2 regions of the Cupriavidus sp. SZY C1 genome follow, and region 2 is predicted to be linked to the other one. Evidence: predicted binding sites of a transcription regulator. Region 2 holds the regulator's gene; the other holds the start of a gene.

Region 1 (12,155 bases), 350 kb from region 2:
TCCTCGGCGTAGCGGTATTCCAGGTCCACGGCCTTCTTGAACAGCTCGGTGATCTCGGCCTTGAACTCGGCCGTCCACAGGTGCGGGTTTTCCAGCTTGATCTGGTTGATCAGGTCGATGCCGAAGTTGCAGTGCAGCGACTCGTCGCGCAGGATGTACTGGTACTGCTCGGCCGCGCCGGTCATCTTGTTCTGGCGGCCCATCGCCAGGATCTGCGTGAAGCCGACGTAGAAGAACAGCCCTTCCATGATGCAGGCAAAGACGATCAGGCTCTTCAGCAGCTTCTGGTCGTTCTCGGGCGTGCCGGTCTTGAACGACGGGTCGGTCAGGGTGTCGATGAACGGGATCAGGAACTCGTCCTTGTCGCGGATCGACTGCACCTCGTGGTACGCGTTGAAGATCTCGGCCTCGTTCAGGCCCAGCGACTCCACGATGTACTGGTAGGCGTGCGTGTGGATGGCTTCCTCGAACGCCTGGCGCAGCAGGTACTGGCGGCATTCAGGCGCCGTGATCTGGCGGTAGGTGCCCAGCACGATGTTGTTGGCGGCCAGCGAGTCGGCCGTCACGAAGAAACCCAGGTTGCGCTTGATGATGCGGCGCTCGTCCTCGGTCAGCCCGTTCGGGTCCTTCCACAGGGCAATGTCGCGCGACATGTTGATTTCCTGCGGCATCCAGTGGTTGGCGCAGCCGGCCAGGTACTTTTCCCACGCCCACTTGTACTTGAACGGCACCAGCTGGTTCACGTCGGTGGCGCCGTTGATCACGCGCTTGTCGGCGGCGTTCACGCGGCGCGTGCTCTGGGCGGCGGCGGCGTTCGGGTTGTTGCCGAGGATGCCGGCCGGGGCCGTGGCGGCCGGCGGCAGCACGCCCATCTGGTCAGCCGTGGCGGCCGGCGCGGGCGGGATGGCGGGTTGCAGGGCAGGCTGGGCCTGCGGGGTGGCTTGAACGTCGTCGTCCCAGCTCAGCATGTTGTGTTCTCCAAGATTCGATTAGGGGCGGCTCAGGCACCGCGCGTCGGCGAGCGATGCGCCGGCCCTCTCCCCCGGCCCCGCGCCCGCATGGCGGGAACGGGGAGCAGTCCGAGGGGGGATGCAATGTGTTACTGGCAGGCTTCGCACTCGTCGAAGCCGGGGTCGCCCGGGCGCATCGTGCATACCGCGCCTTCGGCTTCCGGCATGGCCGGGGCCGACGCGGCTGCCGCGTCGATGGCCGAGCCGCCGGTGGCGCCCGACGACACCGCGTTCAGCGAACCGCGCGTGACCGTGGACTTCTCCACGTGCGTGGCGGCCATCGTGCGCAGGTAGTACGTCGTCTTCAGGCCACGCAGCCAGGCCAGCTTGTACGTGTCGTCCAGCTTCTTGCCCGATGCGCCGGCCATGTAGATGTTCAGCGACTGGGCCTGGTCGATCCACTTCTGGCGGCGGCTCGCGGCCTCCACCAGCCAGGTCGGCTCCACCTCGAACGCCGTCGCGTAGATGTCGCGCAGGTCCTGCGGGATGCGGTCGATGCGGGCCAGCGAGCCGTCAAAGTACTTCAGGTCGGCAACCATCACCTCGTCCCACAGGCCGCGCGCCTTCAGGTCGCGCACCAGGTAGTCGTTCACCACCGTGAACTCGCCCGACAGGTTCGACTTCACGTACAGGTTCTGGAACGTCGGCTCGATGCAGGCGGACACGCCGATGATGTTCGAGATCGTGGCGGTCGGGGCAATCGCGATGCAGTTCGAGTTGCGCATGCCGTGCTGCTTGATGCGGGCGCGCAGGCTGTCCCAGTCCATCGTCGACGACAGGTCCACGTCCAGGTAGCCGCCGCGCTCGTCGGCCAGCAGCTTCAGCGAGTCCTGCGGCAGGATGCCGCGATCCCACAGCGAGCCCTCGTACGAGCTGTAGCGGCCGCGTTCCTCGGCCAGCTCGGTCGACGCCTGGTAGGCGTAGTAGCAGACCGCTTCCATCGACGTGTCGGCAAACTTCACGGCGGCGTCGCTGGCGTACGGCGTGCGCAGCACGTGCAGGCAGTCCTGGAAGCCCATGATGCCCATGCCCACCGGGCGGTGGCGCAGGTTCGAATTGCGCGCCTTGTCCACCGCGTAGTAGTTGATGTCGATCACGTTGTCGAGCATGCGCATCGCCGTGCGGATGGTCTTCTGCAGCTTGGCGTGGTCCAGCACGTGCGTGCCGTCGGCCTGCTGCTTCAGGTGCGCCACCAGGTTCACGGAACCCAGGTTGCACACGGCGATTTCGCTGTCGTTCGTGTTCAGCGTGATTTCCGTGCACAGGTTCGAGCTGTGCACCACGCCCACGTGCTGCTGCGGGCTGCGGATGTTGCACGGGTCCTTGAACGTGATCCACGGGTGGCCGGTCTCGAACAGCATGCCCAGCATCTTGCGCCAGAGCTGCATGGCCGGCACCTTCTTGAACAGCTTCAGCTCGCCGCTGGCGGCCTTGGCCTCGTAGCCCAGGTACGCCTGCTCGAAGGCCTTGCCCACCTTGTCATGCAGGTCCGGGCAGGTGGACGGCGAGAACAGCGTCCATTCGCCGTTTTCCATCACGCGCTTCATGAACAGGTCCGGGATCCAGTTGGCCGTGTTCATGTCGTGGGTGCGGCGGCGGTCGTCGCCGGTGTTCTTGCGCAGTTCCAGGAATTCCTCGATGTCCAGGTGCCACGTCTCCAGGTACGCGCAGACCGCGCCCTTGCGCTTGCCGCCCTGGTTCACGGCCACGGCCGTGTCGTTGACCACCTTCAGGAACGGCACCACGCCCTGGCTCTTGCCGTTGGTGCCCTTGATGTGCGAGCCCAGCGCGCGCACGTTGGTCCAGTCGTTGCCCAGGCCGCCGGCAAACTTCGACAGCAGCGCGTTTTCCTTGAGCGCCTCGTAGATGCCTTCCAGGTCGTCCGAGACCGTGGTCAGGTAGCACGACGAGAGCTGCGAGCGGCGCGTGCCCGAGTTGAACAGCGTCGGCGTGGACGACATGAAGTCGAACGACGACAGGAGCTGGTAGAACTCGATGGCGCGGGCCTCGCGGTCCTTTTCCTCCAGCGCCAGGCCCATGGCCACGCGCATGAAGAACGCCTGCGGCATCTCGATGCGCTGCTCGTCCACGTGCAGGAAGTAGCGGTCGTACAGCGTCTGCAGGCCCAGGTAGTTGAACTGGAAGTCGCGCGACGCGTCCAGCGCGGCGCCCAGGCGGGCCAGGTCATAGGTGGCCAGCTTCTCGTCCAGCAGCTCGGCCTCGATGCCGCGCGCGATGAACTTCGGGAAGTACTCGGCGTACTTGGCCGACATCTCGGCCTGCGTCACCTCGGCGCCCAGGATCTCCTTGCGGATCGTGTGCAGCAGGATGCGGGCGGTCACCTGGCTGTAGGCCGGGTCCTTCTCGATCAGGGTCCGCGCGGCCAGGATGGCCGAATCGTAGACCTGGGTCATCGGCACGCCGTCGTACAGGTTCTTGAGCGTTTCCTTCAGGATCGGCTCGGCGCTCACGGCGCTGCCCAGGCCGCTGCAGGCGTTGTCGATCAGCGCGTGCAGCGCCACCAGGTCCAGCGGGCGCGAGGCGCCGTTGTCGGTCACGTTGAACGACACGCCGGATTCCTGCACGCGGGCCACGGCCTGCGCGTTGGCCTGCGCGCGCTCCTGGGTGCGCTTCTCGCGGTACAGCACGTAGGCACGGGCCACCTCATGCTCGCCCGAGCGCATCAGCGCCAGTTCCACGTGGTCCTGCACGTCCTCGATATGGAACGTGCCGCCGTTCGGGCGGCTGCGCAGCAGCGCGCGCACCACGTCCTGGGTCAGTTGCTCCACGATCTCGCGCACGCGCGCCGAGGCCGCGCCCTGTCCGCCGTTCACGGCCAGGAATGCCTTGGTCATGGCCACGGCGATCTTGTTCGGCTCGAACGACACCACGGCGCCATTGCGGCGGATCAGCTTGTAGTCCTGATACGAAACGCCTGCGGCGGCTGCGCCCTGCTGCGAGCCGGCTGCCGCGCCACCAATGCCGGTGGCGCCGGTTACGCCAGTGGTTTGTTGTTCGTTTTGGGCCGTTTGCATGAGGTAACTCCGGTTTTAACCCTGTAATGAGTGCTGTAGTTCTTCGACTGAGACGACAAAGTCCCTAGCAAAATGCGCTGTCTAAGACACTTGATTCCGGTGCTGCCAAATGCGAACCAAACTGCTCGTACGGACATTTTGCTAGGGACTTTCGGTACTGCGCCGGCCCGGTGGCCTTGCCTGGCCCAGGCGTCGCATCCTGCGGCGGCGCCTGCTGCACTTCCGGGCCGGTTCCCCGGCAGCACCACTAGATATTGTGGTGCCGATCAAAACTGGGCCTAAGTATAGTGAAACGCAAGCGAATGACCAGTCTTGACAAGTGCGTGGCGGCGTCCACGCCGGCGGGTGCGGCGGCGCCACATTCCCGCAAAGCGCGCTGCCTCAAGGCTTGGCGCCGTCACGTTCGGCGGCGCACATAATCCGGAAATAATTTTTATTGGGAATGGATCACCGATAGGCGCCCCGGAATCGGGCGGACAGCGTCCGGCCGGGGGCGCGATTGTAGCGGCGAATGCGCCGGAATGATGCGGCGCGCGGGCCGCTGCACCGCAATTTTTCACCGTGATGACACCCTGCGCCACGTAAGGTCTTCCGGCATCACTCCGGGTGCAAACGGTGCGTGCGGCGTTTGTGCAACACCGGGATAAATCCCTAGTCGGGGTCGTCGCCGGGGTGCCGGTAGGGCAGCAGGCTGTCGGGCAGTCCGGCCAGCCTGGCAAAACGGTCCCAGTCGAAATGGGGCCCCGGATCGGTCTTGCGGCCCGGCGCGATGTCGCTGTGGCCGGCCACGCCCCGGATCGGATAGGCCACCCGCAGCCCCGCCACCAGCGCGGCGGCCGTGTCGTACTGGGCCAGCGTGAACGGCTGGTCATCGGCGCCTTCGATCTCGATGCCAATCGAGAAGTCGTTGCAGCGCGGCCGTCCGCAGTAGTCGGACTGGCCCGCATGCCACGCCCGCAGCCGGCATGGCACGAACTGCACCAGCTCGCCGTCGCGGGCGATCAGGAAGTGTGCCGACACGCGCACGTCGCGGATCGTCTCGAAAAACGGATGCCGCGCCACGTCGAGCCGGTTCTGGAAGAACGCCTCGATGTCGCCCGTGCCGAACTGGCCGGGCGGCAGGCTGATGTTGTGGATGACCACCACGTCCACCGGCTCGCCGTCCGGGCGTGCGTCGTGGTTCGGCGACGGCACGCGGCGCGCGGCCGGCACCCAGCCGTCGGCGTCGGGCAGGAAGGCGTCGGGCGCGCCGGCCGTGTCAGGCATCGCGTCCCTCGCCTTCGGGCAGCGACTCGCCGTCGTCGGTGGCGGCTTGCCCCTCGCGGCCCTCGCGCTCGTCGCGGATGCCGAGCTGCTGGATGCGGTAGCGCAACTGCCGGAAATTGAGCCCCAGCAACGGCGCGGCGGCCGTGCGGTTGAAGCCGGTCTGCCGCAACGCGCGCAGGATCAGCTCGCGCTCCACGGCTTCGAGCCGCGCGGGCAGGTCGATCGGAAACGCGAGGTCTTCCAGCGCCGTGGCCAGCGGGTCGGGCGCCACGGCGGCGCCCGGGGCCGGTTCCGGCACCAGTTCGGGCGGCGGCGCGGCCGGCGCGGCCATGCCGGTCGACGCAGGCCAGCCGGCCGAGGCGCCCCAGGCGTGATAGCCGGCCTGAGCCGGCGCGGGCGCCAGCATCGGCGCTGGCGCACCGGCCTGCCAGAGCGTCGCGCGTTCCATGCCGGCGTCCAGCGGGCCCAGGTCCGCCACGGCGATTTCTTCCGATTCGGCGAACGCATAGGCGCGTTCGAGCAGGTTTTCCAGTTCCCGCACGTTGCCGGGGAACGGGTAGGCGGTCAGCCGCTCCAGCGCCGCGCGCGACAGCCGCTTCGGATGCGCGTCGCCGTAGCGCGTGGCCAGGTGTTCCAGGATGGCGTGGGCCAGCACCGGCACGTCCTCCACGCGCTCGCGCAGCGTCGGCATGCGCAGTTCCAGCACGTTGAGCCGGTAATAAAGATCCTGCCGGAACGATCCGGCCGCCACCATCGCGGCCAGGTCCTTGTGACTGGCGCACATCACGCGCACGTCCACGCTGTCTTCCTTGCTGGCACCGATCTTGCGCACGCGGCGTTCCTGCAGCGCGCGCAGCAGCTTGACCTGCATCGCCAGCGGCAGGTCGGCCACCTCGTCCAGCATCAGCGTGCCGCCATGGGCGGCCTGGAAGAAGCCGCCGCGCTCGGCGTCGGCGCCCGTGAAGGCGCCCTTCACGTGGCCGAAGAACTCGGCCTCCATCAGCGTCTCGGGAATCGCGCCGCAGTTCACGGCCACGAACGAATGCGCCGAGCGCGCGCTGATGGCGTGGATGGCGCGCGCCGCGCGCTCCTTGCCGCTGCCCGATTCGCCGCTGATCACCACCGGCGCCATGCTGCGCGCCAGCCGCGACAGCGATCGCCGCACCTCGTTGATGGCCGCCGACACGCCCGGCAGCAGCCCCGCCGCGCGGTCGGCCAGCTCCGACGCCTCCGCGCCCTGCCCGCCCTCCACCGGCGCGCGCTGCTGGCGCCCCAGCGCGTTCAGGATCAGCGTGCGCAGCTGGTCCAGCGACACCGGCTTGGCGATGTAGTCGAACGCGCCGGCCTTGAGCGCGTCCACGGCGTTGTCGGCGCTGCCGTAGGCCGTGATCACCGCCACCGGCGTGCGTTCGGGCGACGCCGACAACTGCCGCACGATGTCGATGCCCAGCCCGTCGCCCAGCCGCATGTCGGTCAGCACCAGGCTGTAGCGGCGCTCGGCCAGTCGCAGCCGCGCCTCGGCAAGCGAGCCGGCCATCACCACGTCATGGCCCATGCGGCGCAGCGAGATGTCCAGCAGCTCGCGCAGGTCGGCCTCGTCGTCGATGACGAGGATCGGATCGGGAGCGGGCGGTCGGGCTGGCATGGCGGTGTGGGTGTCCGGTTATTGTTGTGCGGTGCGCGGCGGCGTGCGGGCGGGGGCGGCAGTGGCGGTAGCGGGGTGGGAGGCGATGGCCGCGTCGACCACGTCCGGTGCCTGCAGGCGCATCGTCAGCACGAACGCCTTGGCCGGCAGTGTATCGCGCGCCCCGCCGGCCAGCGTGCCGGTGCGCTCCAGCAGCGCGTCCAGCACGATGGCGCCGTAGCGCACCTGCGCGTCATTGGCCCCGCACAGCTCGCGCGCCATGAACAGGCCCAGCCCCGTGCCCTGCGGATTGCTGGTGAAAAATGGCTCGAACAGGCTGCGCTGCTGGTCGCGCGCCACTTCGGCGCCGTCGTTCCAGACGATCAGCTCCGCATGGTGCTGGTCCAGCGCGTGGGCCAGCATGCGGATTGCGCCGGGCAGCCGGCTGCAGTAGCGCCAGGCGTTGTCCAGCAGATTGCCCAGCACCTGCTGCAACTGCGCCACGTCGAAGATCACCGGCCCCTGCAGGTCCACGGTCACGCGGATCGCATTGGCGTTGACCTCGGCGCGGGTGCCGGCGCGCGCGCGCATTTCCAGCCGCCAGCGGTCGACGATCTCGGGCAGCGCCTGCGCCAGGTCCACGGCGCTCTGGTCGGTCCTGGGCCGGCGCGACAGCTGCAGCACGTCGGACACCACCTGGTCCAGCCGCCGCACGTTGTCGCTGATGATCCGTAGCAGCCGCGCGTCGATGTTGCCCTCGCCGCCGCCCGAATCGGCCAGCAGTTCATTGGCCTGGCTGATCGCGGCCAGCGGGTTGCGGATCTGGTGCGCCACGCTGGCTACCAGCCGGCCCATCGCGGCCAGTTTTTCCTGCTGCACCTGCTCGGCGATGCGTTCCCAGCTTTCGATATGCACCAGCACCGTGTCGCGCATCTCGCTGCGCAGCAGCGTCTCGTCCTCGGGGCTCCACGCCATGGCCTCGTTCTGGGCGATGGCCAGCCGCAGCCGCGCCGCGCCCTCGGGCGACATGTCGTGCAGGCCGGCCGTGTCGCCGCCCAGCGTGGACACACCGCCCAGCGTGGCCCGCAGCCCGGCCAGCCCCGGCAGCACGAAGCGCAGCCGCAGCCGCGTGTGCAGCATCGGCGAGCGGCTGGCCGACGGGCGCGATGGCAGCGGCAGCAACTGCAGGATGCGCGGCACGTCGTCCTTGCGATGAATCCAGTCGCGCAGCATTTCCATCAGCGGCTGCAGCCGCGGGATGCGGCGCAGGTCGAACAGCACGTTCTCGCGCTCGCCGGCGCGCACCTGCCCCTGCTTGATCCGCTCGTGCGGCTGCACGCCCAGCAGCACGAACGCGGCCGGGTTGGCCGCCACCACGGCACCGTTGGCGCGCACCAGCATCACGCCGTCCTGCATGTCGTTGACCATCAGCCGGTTCACAAGCTGCTGCAGCCGCAGTTCCTGCTCGCGGGCCAGCGCCAGTTGCTCCTGGGCGATCTGGCGGTTGGCCAGCGTGTACATGACCAGCGCGGCGATCATGAAGACCAGCCCGAACAGCCCCGATCCCAGCAGGTTGGCGTCGGCCTGGCGGGCCAGCAGCGTCTGGGCGAACGGGTTGAACATCACCAGCATCGCCGACACGGCCGCCGTGAACAGCGCGAACAGCAGGCTGGTCAGCGCGCCGGCCTCCAGCGCGGGCAGCAGGAAGATCATCGCCAGCCCTTCGCCGTGGCTGCCGGCGCCGCCGAGCACCAGGTAGATGGCGGCGAGCAGCAGCAGATCGACGATGACCTGGGCGCGCACGCGCAGGTGGAAGTGGCGCCGCCACAGTGTGCCGAGCAGCGTGACCAGCGCGATGCAGAGATACGGCACCACCACGGGGATGGCCGCCGCCGTACGGGCGCTGGTGGCGATGCCGACCATCGACACGGCGCTGCTGCCGCGCTCCAGCGGCAGCCAGGCATAGCCCAGCAGCAGCAGCGCCACGGCGGCGCGGGTCCAGCAGAAGTAGCGCAGCAGGCGCCAGTGGAAGTCGGGCGGCTCGGGCTGGCGCCAGAGCGCCGCAAGCAGGTGCCAGCCGCTCAGCCTGGCCCAGGCCGACGGCCGCCGCGTCATGCGCCGCCCTCGCCGGCGGAATCGGGCAGATGGCTGCGGCGGCAGTAGTGCAGGCCGTGCCAGGCAATGGCGTCGCTGCCCGGCAGGTGCACGCCGCATTGCGCGCACTGGACCATCGGCTCGGACGACCCGTCCGCGTCGTCCGCCCGGGCGGCCTCGCGCCGCGCCTGCGCCTGGGCCTGCTCGTCACCCCTCTGCGCGCTGGCGCGCGCGCGCAGCCACCACAGGATGCCCAGCACGACAGCCAGCAGGAGGAAGATTCTTGCCATGGATTGGAACGGTACGAGAGAAGACGGCGCGCCCGGTCAGGTGATCCGGTGCAGCACCACCTCGATGACGAAGCGGCTGCCGACATAGGCCAGCAGCAGGATGGCGAACGACGCGATGACCCAGCGCAGCGCCGTGCGCCCGCGCCAGCCCCGGAAGCGCCGGCCGACCAGGATGCCGCCGAACATCACCCAGGAGATGACGGCGAACACGGTCTTGTGGTCCACCCGGAACGCGCGGGCGAACAGTTGCTCCGAGAACAGGAAGCCCGACGCGATGGTCAGCGTCAGCAGCACAAAGCCGGCCGCGATCAGCCGGAACAGCAGCTTTTCCAGCGTCAGCAGCGGCGGCAGCAGGTCCAGCCAGCGGCCCAGCCACTGCCCGGACGCCGGCTCGCCCGCGGCCGGCCGGTTGAAGCCGTGCAGCCGGCGCTCGGCCAGCAGCATCAGGAAGGCGTGGAACGCGGCCAGCGTGAACAGCCCGTAGGCCACGTTGGCAATCACGAAGTGGAGCTTGAACAGCGGCCGCGCGGCATAGCCCAGGATCTGCGCGCCCGGAAACGCCAGCGGCATCAGGCTGGCCAGCATCGCCACCGGGAACACGATCAGCCCCAGGCCGGCCAGCGAGAAGAAGAAGCTTTCGATCCAGTAGATGCCCACGCCCAGCCACAGCATGGCCGACAGCGCGAAGGCAAAGCCGAACATCATGTGGTCAGACGGGAAGATGGTCTCGTGCAGCAGCACGCCGTGGCTGACCAGCGCGGCCAGCACCGCCGCGTGCCACCAGGCCGGCTGCCCGGCGGCCGCGTCGCCCGGCACGGGCGCGGGCACCAGCACGGCCATTGCCGCGGCGCGCCCCTGCGGCCCGACCGCTGCCCCGCCGGCGGCCGCCAGTTGCGGGTTGCGCGTCGCCCAGCCGTGGAAGGCCAGGCCGCAGTAGAGAATTGCCGTCAAGGCATACAGTACAATGGCCATTTGCGCAGTTTACCTTAGTGCCATCACGGGTGGTTCTGGCGATGGATTCCCGCCACAACGCCCCCGACATGCCGGCTGCGCCCCCGCATTCCAAGCCGAATCCTCTCCCTTTTCTGCCATGCTGGATAACCTCACACAACGCCTGGCGCGGGTCGTCAAGACCATGCGCGGCGAGGCCCGACTGACCGAGGCCAACACCGCCGAGATGCTGCGCGAAGTGCGCCTTGCCATGCTCGAAGCCGACGTGGCGCTGCCCGTGGTGCGCGAATTTGTCGCACGCGTCAAGGAAAAGGCGCTTGGCGAGGAAGTCGTCACGAGCCTGACGCCGGGCCAGGCGCTGGTGGGCGTGGTGCAGCGCGAGCTGACCGCCATCATCGGCGGCGACGACGCCGTGGCCGACGCCAAGGTCAACGAGCTGAACCTGAACGTCCAGCCGCCCGCCGTGATCCTGATGGCCGGCCTGCAGGGCGCGGGCAAGACCACCACGTCGGGCAAGCTGGCCAAGTGGCTCAAGGAAAACCGCAAGAAGAAGGTGCTGACCGTGTCGTGCGACGTGTACCGTCCCGCGGCCATCGCGCAGCTCAAGACCGTGTCCGAGCAGGTGGGCGCGGACTTCTTCCCGTCGCAGCCTGACCAGAAGCCCGTGGACATCGCCCGGGCCGCGCTGGACTGGGCGCGCAAGCATTACCACGACGTGCTGATCGTCGACACGGCCGGCCGGCTGGGTATCGACGAGGCGATGATGCAGGAGATTGCCGCGCTGCACGCCGAGATCAAGCCCGCCGAGACGCTGTTCGTGGTCGACGCCATGCTGGGCCAGGACGCCGTCAACACCGCCAAGGCGTTCAACGACGCCCTGCCGCTGACCGGCGTGGTGCTGACCAAGCTCGATGGCGACGCGCGCGGCGGCGCCGCGTTGTCCGTGCGCCACATCACGGGCCGTCCGATCAAGTTCGTGGGCGTGGGCGAGAAGCTGGATGGCCTGGAGCCGTTCTATCCCGACCGCATGGCCCAGCGTATCCTGGGCATGGGCGACATCCTCGCGCTGGTGGAGGAAGCCCAGCGCGGCGTGGACATGGAAGCGGCCGAGAAGCTGGCCAAGAAGATCAAGAAGACCGGCGGCTTCGACCTGGAAGACTTCAAGGCCCAGATCGGCCAGATGAAGAAGATGGGCGGCCTGGGCAGCCTGGTCGACAAGCTGCCGGCCCAGTTCGCGCAGCAGGCGCAGGGCGCCAACATGGACCAGGCCGAAAAGCAGGTGCGCCGCATGGAGGGCATCATCAACAGCATGACCCCTGCCGAGCGCGCCAAGCCGGAGCTGATCAAGGCCAGCCGCAAGCGCCGCATCGCGGCCGGCGCCGGCGTGCCGGTGCAGGAGGTGAACCGCCTGCTGAACCAGTTCGACCAGATGCAGGGCATGATGAAGAAGCTGAAGGGCGGCGGCATGATGAAGATGATGCGCCAGATGGGCGGCATGAAGGGCGGCATGAAGGGCCTCTTCAACCGCTGATCCGCCGGCTCCCGCCCCTTTCCGCAAAAAAGACACGTAACAGGACACACCGATCATGATGACCGCCGAACAGGCCCGCGAACTCTGGGCCAGCTCCGAGGAAATCGTCAGCGCCCAGGAGGTGCAGGACTCGCTGGACCGCATGGCCAGCGACATCACGGCGAGCATGGGCGACGCCTTTCCGCTGGTGCTTTCCGTGATGGGTGGCGCCGTGGTGTTCACGGGCATGCTGCTGCCCAAGCTGCAGTTCCCGCTGGAATTCGACTACATCCACCTCTCGCGCTACAACAACAAGACCGTGGGCGGCGAGATGCAGTGGCGCGTGGCGCCGCGCGAATCGGTCAAGGACCGCGT
Region 2 (12,155 bases):
CGGCTGTAGCTGGCCCCGCCGATAGTAGGTCTGCACCACCGCGCGGGTGGTGTCGTTCGGCCCGAATCCCACGGCGGTGACGCGATAGATGAACGACGGCGGCGACTGCGTGCCCGTGGCATCCTCGCCCAATTCCGTGTCCTGGAAGATCTCGATCAGGTAGCGGGGCTTGCGGGCCGGGGTCAGGCCCGCGCCGGTAGGGAAGGCCAGGCCGGTGAACGTGCCATATTCCACCGTCCGTTGGCCAACCTTGGTTGTCCAGTCGACCTGGTCCCAGATGTTCGTGGTGGTCCAGGTGTCCGTGGTGTCGCACAGTCCCAGCGTGGGGTCGGCCTTGCTGGTGCCCGTGCCGCAACCGACCATGAAGCCTTTGGGCGCGGTGGGGATGAACGAGTCGGCCCGGCTGCCGGATTCGATATCCTTCTCGGCGTCGCGCAGTGCTGCCTCGGCGGCCTGGAAGGCGATCTCGAAGTCGCGCTGGTTGCGCGAGCTGCGCTTGGTGTCGAGCGCGGCCCGGGCGCCGGCGATGGCGAGCATCGTGATGACCAGCAGCATGATCACGGCCGTGATCAGTGCGATGCCCTGCTCCCGGCGGGGCGCCAGCCTGTTGACGCGGGTCGTCAGAAGCATAGGACGTCTCCCTTGTAGCAGGTGAGGTAGTTGTGCAACTGCACAGTGGCCGTGTAGAGCTTGCGTGCGGCCTTCGTATCGACCTTCGGTACGTACGAGGCGTCCGGCAGGCTCGAACCCAGCGTGCCAAACAGATTGAAGGTGCCGGCGTCGGTGCCGGTGGCGTTGAGGTTGTCGGTCCTGACGACCATTGCCACCTTGGCCGTCAGGACCATGTCCCATTCGTTCGTGCCGATCTGGTCCGCGGTCACGAACTTGTCCGGGACTTCGTCGTCGTTGACAGCAATGCCGTACAGCACCTGGAACGCTTCCACGCCGGGCACCAGTTCCTGAGTGACGTAGCTGTCTGGCACCACCGCGCCGTTCTTGCGCTCGGGGTACTTGCACATCAGCGCCGGCTTGCCGTTGCTGCCCGTGTCGACGTAGAGCAGGGCCAGGCCGCGTTGCTTGGCGGCGGTGTTCTTGTTCTTCTCGTCGAGAGCGCCGACGGCTATGCCCGCGCAGTCCACGACGGAGCCGTCCGGCGTACCATCGGGATTCGAGATGCCGAAGAAGCGGATCATCACTGCGTCGCTGTTGTTGATCGCCACGCCGCCGCCGCAGGTCACGCGCTGCAGTCCGTTTGCATCGGGCGTGATCTGAGGCGCCGCGCAATGGTCCTTGCCGTCGATCATCGGGTCGTCGACCGTCATCAGGCCCCCGCCGCCGCTGGCAGGCGGGGTGAAGGCGGTTTGCCGCAGCATCCGGGTGACCACCGAAATGGCGAAGTTGCCACGCTCTTGCAGGTTGGCGCTGTCATCGATGGTCGCGTAGCTGTTGCGACTCATCATGTAGAACGCCAGGCCGGCCGACAGCAGCAGCAGCGACAGCACCAGCGTGACCATCAGTTCGACCAGCGTGTAGCCGCCGGAGCGGCGCCGGGTGGTTGGAATCGTGCGGCGCATCACTGCTCCACCCCCGGGAGAATGGTGACCACGATCTGGGGCTTGGCATCGCCCTTGGCGTCGCGGGAATCGGCCAGTTTCGAGCCGGCTGGCACGTCTGTGCCGCCGGTGTCGGCAAAGCGTGAGACCCAGCCGATCTTGACGACCAGCGGCGTAGCCGTGGCGCCGCCGGGTCCCACGGCGCAGCCCCAGTCGTAACCGGTATCGAGGTTGAAAGCCGTGGCGTCGCGGCAGACCACCGCGCGGCCCTTGGGCAGGTTCGCGGCGATCATGCGAGCCCATTCGGCCTGGTCGAACGCCGCAGTCAGGGGGGCGCAGGTCTTGGCGTCGCCGGTGCACGGCGTGACGTAGGGATTGGCGTTGTCGGCGATGGCGGGCGCGCCATTGCTGGTGTCGAACTTGTCGTAGGCCCCGGCCCGGGTCAGCGCGTCGTTCGCGCGCATGCGATCTGCCATGTCGTTGGCGATCTGCAGCGCCACGATGTCGTAGGAAGATTGCTGGGCGAAGCGGAAAGACTTGACGAGCAGGTTGGCCACGCCGAGCACGCCGAAGGCGAGCACGACGATAGCAACCAATGCTTCAAGCATGGTGAAGCCGGCTGCCTCCCGGCAGCGGAATTGACCCATTTGTAACTCCCGTCCAAAAAACGACAGTTCTTTTTTGTTCTTTGCGCGGCGCGCTGGAATTCTGTGTGCGTCCGGGCCTCTGACGGGACCGGTTCCGCTGGCGGCTGTTTGTTGCCGCGCTGCCGTTCGTGCCGGTTCGGTTTGGTCCGATCCGGTCCGACGGGAGCGCGCGCCCGCTCGCCCGCCTCCTTACCCAAAGGAGGCTAGTGCAGATTAGACAGCTTTTTTGGCCAAGTGGCTACCCCTTTCGTGGGGTAGGGGTTGAAAACTCGTCGAGTACGTCGCGGAATTCCGACACATCTTCGAAGCTGCGGTAGACCGAGGCAAAGCGGATGTAGGCAATCTTGTCCAGCTTGCGCAGTTCGCGCATGACCAGCTCGCCCACCTGGCTGCTCGAAATTTCCTTTTCGCCCAGCGCCAGCAGTTTTTCCTCGATGCGCAGGATGGCTTCGTCGATGGCCTCGGCCGATACCGGCCGCTTGCGCAGCGCCAGGCGCATGGAATCCTTGAGCTTGGCGCGTGTGTAGTCCACCCGGGAGCCGTTTTTCTTGACGATGGCCGGGAAGAACAGTTCGATGCGTTCGTAGGTGGTGAAGCGGCGGTCGCAGGCTTCGCAGCGGCGGCGGCGGCGTACGGTTTCGCCGTCTTCCGAGACGCGGCTATCGAGGACCTGGGTATTGGAATGACCGCAAAAGGGGCATTTCATGCCTGACCACCTGAAGAAATGTGCCAGCCCGCATTTTGCATCTTCGAATTCTGCTGCGGGATTGCGGCGGGTCAACCGGCGCCGCCGCCCGGAGGCGGCGGCGCTGTTGGTGCGTACTGACTATCGGTACGCGGAAGGACCGTCCAGGCCGTTCAGCCCGTTCAGGCCGATCAGCCGTACACCGGGAAGCGGCGCGTCAGCGCCGACACCTGCTCGCGCACGCGGGCGATGTTGGCGGCGTCGTGCGGGTTGTCCAGCACGTCGGCGATCAGGTTGGCCACCTGGCGTGCTTCTTCTTCCTTGAAGCCGCGCGTGGTCATGGCCGGCGAGCCCAGGCGGATGCCCGAGGTCACGAACGGCTTTTCCGGGTCGTTCGGGATGGCGTTCTTGTTGACCGTGATATGCGCGTCGCCCAGGATCTTCTCGGCTTCCTTGCCGGTGATCTGCTTGGCGCGCAGGTCCACCAGCATCACGTGGCTTTCGGTCTTGCCCGACACGATGCGCAGGCCGCGCGAGATCAGCGTCTCGGCCAGCACGGCGGCGTTCTTCACCACTTGCTGCTGGTAGGTCTTGAATTCCGGTTGCAGCGCTTCCTTGAACGCGACGGCCTTGCCGGCGATCACGTGCATCAGCGGGCCGCCCTGGATACCCGGGAAGATGGCCGAGTTGATGGCCTTCTCGTGCTCGGCCTTCATCAGGATCACGCCGCCGCGCGGGCCGCGCAGGCTCTTGTGGGTGGTGGTGGTCACGAAGTCGGCGTGCGGCACCGGGTTCGGGTAGACGCCCGCGGCGATCAGGCCGGCGTAGTGCGCCATGTCGACCATGAAGTAGGCGCCAACTGCCTTGGCAACCTTGGCGATGCGTTCGAAGTCGATGCGCAGGGCAAAGGCCGAGGCGCCGGCGATGATCATCTTCGGCTTGGTCTCGTGGGCCTGCTTTTCCAGCGCGTCGTAGTCGATGTCTTCCTGGGCGTTCAGGCCGTAGCTGACCACGTTGAACCACTTGCCGCTCATGTTCAGTGCCATGCCGTGCGTCAGGTGGCCGCCTTCGGCCAGGCTCATGCCCATGATCGTGTCGCCCGGCTTGAGCATGGCGAAGAACACGCCCTGGTTGGCCTGCGAGCCCGAATTGGGCTGCACGTTGGCGGCTTCGGCGCCGAAGAGCTGCTTCACGCGGTCGATGGCCAGTTGTTCCACCACGTCCACGTACTCGCAGCCGCCGTAGTAGCGCTTGCCCGGATACCCTTCGGCGTACTTGTTGGTCAGTTGCGAACCCTGGGCGGCCATCACGGCCGGCGAGGTGTAGTTCTCGGAAGCAATCAGTTCGATATGGTCTTCCTGGCGCTGGTTTTCTTTCTCGATGGCGGCGAAGACTTCGGGATCGATCTGTTCGATCGTGAAACGGCTGCGTTCAAACATGGCGTGACTCGTCTGTAAAAAGGAAAGCGGACGGCAATGTCGATATGAAGATCGGTTGCGGATCGGCGTTCGGATGGAAGCGGGAAACTTCGCGGATAGGGCGCGCGGGGAAGGCACTGGCGTCCAGCATCGTGAGCCGCAACGCGCGGCTGACCGATGCAGGGCGCACCCTGCTTCCCATTCGCTGCCCAGGCGAGCGGCAGGCGCTTGCAACTTCACGCCCAAAGATCTTGCGCTTCCTCGTGGTAGTACCCACTGACTTCGCCAGTCGCGCAAGGTGGAATGGTTGCCGCAGAGTTTATGCGAACGGGCCGCTTGCCGCAACCCGCGAGGTCAAGCCCGGGGCCGCCGTGCGGCCTGCGCGGCCAAGGGCTTGTGGCGCATGGCTCGCAACTTGCTGTTGCAAAGTCGCGTACGGGTTAACCAGTGCGCTCCGTTACAATGCGGGCCATGCCAAATTTCGTGTGGCCGCTGCGCGTGTACTGGGAAGACACCGACGCTGGCGGCGTGGTGTTCTACGCCAACTATCTCAAGTTCTTCGAGCGGGCGCGGACCGAATGGCTGCGCTCGCTCGGCATTGAACAACAGACCCTTGCCGATGCGTCCGGCGTGGTCTTCGTCGTACGCAGTACCGCGGTGGAATACAATGCGCCCGCCCGGCTGGACGACCAGCTGGAGATCCGTACGCTCGTCGAACGGGTCGGGCCGGCATCGGTCCAATTCACCCAGGAAGCCTGGCGAGGGGACGTGATGCTGGCCAGCGGCAAAATCCGTGTGGGATGTGTCGATAAAGTCACATTCCGTCCGGCCCCGATTCCTGCTCCTGTTCTCGCCACTATTAAAAACGCTCGATGAATCCGGTGACCGTCACACAAGACCTGTCGATCATTTCGCTGGTCCTTCACGCCAGCCTGCTGGCACAGGCCGTCATGGCCCTGCTGCTGGTGATGTCCCTGTTCTCGTGGACCTACATCTTCCGCAAACATCTGGCGCTGCGCGCGGCGCGCACCCAGACCGAGGGCTTCGAGCGCGATTTCTGGGCCGGCGGCGACCTGCAGGCGCTCTATAACAGCGCCGTCAACAACCGCCACAACACCGGCGCGCTGGAACGCATCTTCGAATCGGGCATGGGTGAATTCCTGAAGGCCCGCGAGCGCAGCAACGATGCCGGCGCGCTGCTCGACGCCGCCCGCCGCGCCATGCGCGCCGCGTACCAGCGCGAGATGGACGTGCTCGAATCCCACCTGCCGTTCCTGGCGTCGGTTGGCTCGGTCAGCCCGTACATCGGCCTGTTCGGCACCGTCTGGGGGATCATGAACGCGTTCCGGGGCCTGTCGAATGTGCAGCAGGCGACGCTTGCATCGGTGGCCCCCGGCATCGCCGAGGCGCTGGTCGCTACCGCGATCGGCCTGTTCGCCGCCATCCCGGCCGTGATTGCCTATAACCGCTATGCCACCGAGATCGACCGGCTGGCCATCCGGTTCGAAAGCTTCATGGAAGAATTCCTGAACATCCTGCAGCGGCAGACCCGCTGAACCGACTGGGGAGCACAGCCATGGCAGCCATCCAGCGCCGGGGCGGTTCGCGCCGCCGGGCCAGCGCCGACATCAATGTCGTGCCGTATATCGACGTGATGCTCGTGCTGCTCGTCATCTTCATGGTGGCGGCACCGATCGTGAACCCGGCCGTCGTGGACCTGCCGTCGGTGGCCAACGCCACGCCGCAGCAGCAGACGCCGCCGATCATCGTCACCGTGCACGAGGACGGCCAGCTCACCGCGCGCGGCAAGGAAAGCTCGGGCGGGTCGTTCGAGCGCAAGCTCGACAAGCGCGGCCTGATCGATTTCGTGCACCAGCGCCAGAACGAGAATCCGGACCAGCCGGTGGTGATCGCCGCCGACAAGGCCGTCAAGTACGAAGCCGTGCTGGACGTCATGTCCGTGCTCAAGGCCGATGGCGTCAAGCGCGTCGGCCTGATGGTCAAGTCCAAGTAAGCGTCATTGCGTCCCAAAGTGGCCAGCATCCCGTCACGTCATCCGCAGCCAAGCCCTTCGGGCGCGAAGGCCGCCGCCTATCCGTATCAGCCGGTCAAGGAACGCGGCACGACGCGGTCGTTCCTGCTTGCGCTGCTGATGCACCTGTTGCTCGGCATCGTGCTGTACTACGGCGTGCACTGGCAGAGCAGCACGCCGGTCGGCGCCGAGGCCGAGCTGTGGGAGGAAATTCCCGACGTCACGCCGGCGCCGCCGCCGCGTCCGGTGGAGCAGCCGGTGCCCGCGCCGCCGCAGCCGGCCGTGCGCAGCAAGGTCGAGGAAGAGGCCGACATCGCGCTGGAACAGAAGAAGCGCAAGCAGGCCGAGGAGGCCGCCGCCCGCGAGGAAGCCGCGCGCCGCGAGCGCGAGCGCAAGGAACAGGAACAGAAGGAAGCGCAGCGCAAGGAAGAACAGCGCCAGCAGCAACTGGAGGCGCAGCGCAAGGAAGACGCGAAGAAGAAGGCTGACAAGGAAAAGGCTGACAAGGCCGCCCTGGCCGCGCGCGAGAAGGAAAAGGCCGAGCAGGAGCGCAAGGACGCCGAGGCCAAGGCGCGCGCCGATGCCGACAAGCAGGCCAAGGCCAAGACCAAGGCCGACGCGGACGCCAAGGCCAAGCGCGAAGCCGCGGCCAATGCGCAGCGCAAGTCGGAACTGGCGCGGCTGCAGGCGCTGGCCGGCGGCGGCAGCGCCGCGTCGAGCGGCGGCGGTGTCGGCAGCGCCACGGGCTCGGGCGCGGGTTCGGGCGGCAAGGCGTCGCCGGGCTATTCGGACCGCGTGCGCCGCCGCGTCAAGCCGAACATCATCTTCAACGGCGACGTGCAGGGCAATCCGGCCGCCGTGGTGGCGGTGCGGCTGGCGCCGGACGGGTCGATCCTGTCCAAGCGGCTGGCCAAGTCCAGCGGCGACACCGACTGGGACAACGCCGTGCTGCGCGCCGTGGAGCGCTCTGACCCGCTGCCGCGCGACGAAGACGGCAAGGCGCCGTCGTTCGAGTTCACCATCACGTTCCGTCCGAAGGACTGACAGGGCGGAGCGTCGAGTGCCATGATTTGCAACATAATGCAACCTTCATCGTTGGCCGCCAGTCCGATCGCTACCATGAACGGTTGCCTGACGCGGCCGGCAGCGTGCAACACGCGCGCACGACGGACATGCGCCAAGCTGCATGCCGTCCGTGCCGACGTGCTTGCTGTGCCCGCCGTACCGATGAATCCTGAAATCGACTGAGGAGCAGCATGCGAAAGCTTTGGGCCCCTAACTGGCTGTCCCGACGCCAGACCACCACGATCACCCGCGACCAGGGCCGCCACGCGCTGATGGCGTGGCTGGCGGTGGCGCTGATGTCGGCCGGCGCGGCGCACGCGCAACTGAACGTGGAAATCACGGGCGTTGGTTCGAACCAGTTCCCCGTGGCCACGGCCAACTTCCAGGGCGAAGGGCAGGGCGCGCAGAACCTGACCGCCGTCATCCGCGCCGACCTGGTCAATAGCGGCCGTTTCCGCAATATCGATCCCGCCGGTGCCACCGTGCCCGAATCGGCCCAGGTGGACCTGGGTAGCTGGAAGGCCAAGGGCGCCGATGCGTTCGTGGCCGGCAGCGTCACCCCGAGCGGCAATGGCCAGTACGAGGTGCGCTTCCGCCTGTACGACACGGTCAAGGGCCAGAGCCTTGGCGGCCTGGCGTTCAACGTGTCGCAGAGCCAGCTTCGCGTGACCGCGCACAAGATTGCCGACTACATCTACGAAAAGCTGCTGGGCGAGCGCGGCGTGTTTGCCACGCGGCTGTCGTACGTGTCGAAGGTGGGCAGCCGCTACCAGCTTCTGATCTCCGATTCGGACGGCCAGAACGCCCAGGTGGCGCTGTCCAGCAGCGAGCCGATCATCTCGCCGTCGTGGTCGCCCGATGGCCGCCGCGTGGCCTACGTCTCGTTCGAGGCCAAGAAGCCGGTGGTGTACGTGCATGACCTGGCCACCGGCAAGCGCACGCTGGTATCGAACCAGAAGGGCAACAACAGCGCCCCGTCGTGGTCGCCCGATGGCCAGCGGCTGGCCGTGGCGCTGTCGCGCGACGGCAACACGCAGATCTACCTGGTCAACGCCGACGGCTCCGGCCTGCGCCGCATCACGCGCAGCAGCGCGATCGATACCGAGCCGCAGTTCTCGCCGGACGGCCGCAGCATCTATTTCACCAGCGATCGCGGCGGTGCGCCGCAGATCTACCGGATGCCGGCCTCTGGCGAGGAATCCGGCGCCGCGCAACGCGTGACGTTCAAGGGCAACTACAACGTCAGTCCGCGCGTGTCGCCGGACGGCAAGTACCTGGCCTACATCTCGCGTTCGGGCGGCTTCCGCCTGCAACTGCAGGACCTGTCCAACGGTGATGTGACTTCTCTCACGGATACGTCCAACGACGAAGCCCCGAGCTTCGCCGCCAATGGCAAATACATCCTGTATGCCACCCGTGTGGGCGGCCGCTCGGTTCTGGCGGCGGTCTCCACGGACGGCCGAACGAAACAGGTTCTGTCGCTCCAGTCCGGCGAGGTTCGCGAGCCGTCCTGGGGTCCTTTCATGCAGTAGAAAAAGAGGAGTCTCTCGCCATGTCCCAAATGATGACCAAATCGCTCGCCCTGGCTGCCCTGCTGGCCCTGGGCGCCTGCAGCTCCGGCGTGAAGCTGGACGACGCTTCGAAGGCCGGCACCGGCACGGGCGGCGCCCAGACCGATCCGCGCGCCGTGGCGCCGGTGGTGGCCGCCGATCCGCTGAACGACCCGAACAGCCCGCTGGCCAAGCGCAGCGTGTACTTCGACTTCGACAGCTACTCGGTCAAGTCGGAATACCAGGGCGTGCTGCAGTCGCACGCGCAGTACCTGGGCACCAACAAGAGCCGCAAGATCCTGATCCAGGGCAACACCGACGAACGCGGCACCAGCGAGTACAACCTGGCCCTGGGCCAGAAGCGTGCCGAGGCCGTGCGCCGTTCGATGGCGTCGCTGGGCGTGCCCGAGTCGCAGATGGAAGCTGTGAGCCTAGGCAAGGAAAAGCCGAAGGCCACCGGCCACGACGAAGCCTCGTGGGCTGAGAACCGTCGCGCCGACATCGTCTACTGATCCACGGAATAATCCTTCATGAATGCTCGCGTTTCCACCCTGCTGTGGCTGGCCGCTGTATCTGGCGGCCTGCTGGCAGCCAGTTCCGCCCACGCCGGCGTGTTCGACGACGACGAGGCGCGCAAGGCGGTGATCCAGCTCCGGGACCAGTTCAACGGTTTCCAGGCCACGGCATCGCAGCGGATCGACCAGAACAGCCGTCAGCAGCTTGACATGCAGAACCAGCTTGAGGGTCTGCGTCAGGAAGTGGCACGGCTGCGTGGCCAGAACGAGGTGTTGCAGAACACGGTGGACACGCTGCAGAAGCAGCAGAAGGATTACTACGCCGACCTCGACGCGCGCCTCAAGAAGTTCGAGCCGCAGCAGGTGACCGTCGACGGCAAGGAAGGGCTTGCACAGCCGACCGAAAAACCCGAGTACGACGCCGCGCTGAAGCAGTTCCAGTCGGGCGATTTCAAGGGCGCGGGCAACGCCTTCTCGGCGTTTGCGAAGAAGTATCCGCAGAGCCCGTACCTGCCGCTGGCCCAGTTCTGGCTCGGCAATTCGCTCTACGCGCAGCGTGACTACAAGGGTTCGACTTTCGTGCTGCAGAACATGGTGCAGCAGTACCCGACGCATGCGAAGGTACCCGACGCCATGATCGCCATCGCCAACAACCAGCTGGAAACGGGCCAGAAGGCACAGGCCCGCAAGACGCTGGAGACGGTGGTGTCGAAGTATCCCGGCACCGAAGGCGCCCAGGCCGCCAGCAACCGGCTGAAGACGCTGAAGTAACCGGTATCCGCAGCAAGGCAGTCAGGAAAAGCCCGCGACGTTCGCGGGCTTTTTCTTTTTAGGGGGGGTGGTGGGTAGGTGGGAGACCGGCCGGCGGCTGGCTTCCCTCTCCCGCATGCGGGAGAGTGGAGCAAGGCAGCAGTCAGGCCAGGCAACCGCGCTAAAATACGCGATTCGCCCATCGAGGCGTGACTACAGCGCGCTTGTTCCGCGCGCACCGCACATCATGACCCAACGCGCAATCGTCCTGTTATCCGGCGGCCTGGACTCCGCCACCGTGCTCGCCATGGCCAATGCGGCCGGGTTTGAAACCTACGCGCTGTCGATGCGCTACGGCCAGCGCCATTCGTCCGAACTGGACGCCGCCCGCAAGGTGGCGGCCGCGCTGGGCGCGAAGCGGCACGAGATCATCGACCTGGACCTGCGCCGCTTTGGCGGCTCGGCGCTGACCGACGATGCGCTGGACGTGCCCACCGCGGGCGAAACGGGCGGCATCCCGATCACCTACGTGCCGGCCCGCAACACGATCATGCTGTCGCTGGCGCTCGGCTGGGCCGAGGCCATCGGCGGCCGCGACCTGTTCTTCGGCGCCAATGCCGTGGACTACTCAGGCTATCCCGACTGCCGCCCCGAATACGTGTCGGCCTACGAGACGCTGGCGAACCTGGCGACCAAGGCCGGCGTCGAGGGCGACCGGTTCCGCGTTCACGCGCCGATCATCGACATGACCAAGGCGGACATCATCCGCGCCGGCGTGAAGCTGGGCGTCGACTACGGCCTGACCGTGTCGTGCTACAAGGCCGACGACGAAGGCCGCGCCTGCGGCGTGTGCGATTCGTGCCGCATCCGCCGGGCCGGTTTCGAGCAGGCCGGCGTGGCGGACCCCACGCGCTACCAGACCGCCGCCTGACGGGCCGGCTGACCAGACAAGAAGGGGCGCCGCCGAGCGCCCCCGCACACCGCGGTACCCAGAACACCAAGACGTTCCACGAGCCATCCCCGAGACATGCCCGACATCGACATCCCCGCGCTCACGCACACGGTCCTGCTGAGCACCTTCGTCCTGACCTTCCTGTTCGGCGCCGTCCTGCAGCGCACGCATTTCTGCACGATGGGCGCCATCTCGGACATCGTCAACATTGGCGACTGGAGCCGCATGCGGATGTGGGTTCTGGCCATCGGCGTGGCGATGATCGGCACGGGCGTGCTGGCGTGGGCCGGCCTGATCGACCCGACCAAGACGATCTACACGTCGGCGAAGCTGGCGTGGCTGTCGGCAGCCGTGGGCGGGCTGATGTTCGGCTTCGGCATGGTGCTGGCGTCGGGCTGCGGCAGCAAGACGCTGGTGCGCATTGGCGCCGGCAACCTGAAGTCGCTGGTGGTGTTCGTGTTCCTGGGGCTGTCGGCCTACATGACGCTGCGCGGCCTGTTCGGCGTGGTGCGCGTGAATACCGTCGACGCGGTGGCGGTGGCGCTGCCGTCGACGCAGGACCTGCCGTCGCTGGTGGCGCAGGCCAGCGGCATGGCGCGTGGCACGCTGCAACTGGTGCTGGGCGGGGCCATCGGCGCCGTGCTGGTGGTCTGGGCGCTGCTCGGCAACGGCTTCCGCACGTTCGACAACCTGCTGGGCGGGCTGGCCGTGGGGCTGATCATCGTCGGCATGTGGTACGTGTCGGGCCATCTGGGCTACGTGTCCGAAGACCCGAACACGCTGGAGGAACTGTTCGTCGGCACCAACAGCGGCCGCATGGAAAGCCTGAGCTTTGTGGCGCCGTACGCCTACACGCTGGACTGGCTGATGCTGTTCAGCGACAAGAGCAAGGTGCTGACCATCGGCATCGTCAGCGTGATCGGCGTGATCGCCGGCGCCGCCGCCTACGCGCTGGCGTCGCGCACGTTCCGCTGGGAAGGTTTCGGCA

The links. The regulator NrdR, encoded in region 2, represses ribonucleotide reductase genes. The targets are predictions, from matches to a motif close to CACNANATNTNGTG.
Region 1: a site for NrdR is predicted at 4,291-4,304, ahead of QTN24_RS03800 (ribonucleoside-diphosphate reductase subunit alpha). Genes of this name have one in related genera too.

What each region holds. Positions count from the first base shown of each region.
Region 1 covers NZ_JAUANU010000001.1:804,937-817,091, forward strand. Annotated here, with positions in the region: gene QTN24_RS03795 (ribonucleotide-diphosphate reductase subunit beta) at 1-968, opposite strand, end outside; gene QTN24_RS03800 (ribonucleoside-diphosphate reductase subunit alpha) at 1,100-4,045, opposite strand; gene ampD (1,6-anhydro-N-acetylmuramyl-L-alanine amidase AmpD) at 4,697-5,311, opposite strand; gene QTN24_RS03810 (sigma-54 dependent transcriptional regulator) at 5,304-6,956, opposite strand; gene QTN24_RS03815 (histidine kinase dimerization/phospho-acceptor domain-containing protein) at 6,975-9,050, opposite strand; gene QTN24_RS03820 (PP0621 family protein) at 9,047-9,319, opposite strand; gene QTN24_RS03825 (inner membrane protein YpjD) at 9,356-10,291, opposite strand; gene ffh (signal recognition particle protein) at 10,410-11,801, shown strand; gene QTN24_RS03835 (hypoxanthine-guanine phosphoribosyltransferase) at 11,857-12,155, shown strand, end outside.
Region 2 covers NZ_JAUANU010000001.1:454,407-466,561, reverse strand. Annotated here, with positions in the region: gene QTN24_RS02225 (PilX N-terminal domain-containing pilus assembly protein) at 1-630, opposite strand, end outside; gene QTN24_RS02220 (PilW family protein) at 621-1,574, opposite strand; gene pilV (type IV pilus modification protein PilV) at 1,574-2,200, opposite strand; gene nrdR (transcriptional regulator NrdR) at 2,439-2,906, opposite strand; gene glyA (serine hydroxymethyltransferase) at 3,077-4,324, opposite strand; ZMP/ZTP riboswitch at 4,504-4,606, opposite strand; gene ybgC (tol-pal system-associated acyl-CoA thioesterase) at 4,775-5,179, shown strand; gene tolQ (protein TolQ) at 5,176-5,859, shown strand; gene tolR (protein TolR) at 5,880-6,317, shown strand; gene tolA (cell envelope integrity protein TolA) at 6,336-7,379, shown strand; gene tolB (Tol-Pal system beta propeller repeat protein TolB) at 7,592-8,932, shown strand; gene pal (peptidoglycan-associated lipoprotein Pal) at 8,953-9,462, shown strand; gene ybgF (tol-pal system protein YbgF) at 9,481-10,236, shown strand; gene queC (7-cyano-7-deazaguanine synthase QueC) at 10,463-11,146, shown strand; gene QTN24_RS02160 (YeeE/YedE family protein) at 11,243-12,155, shown strand, end outside.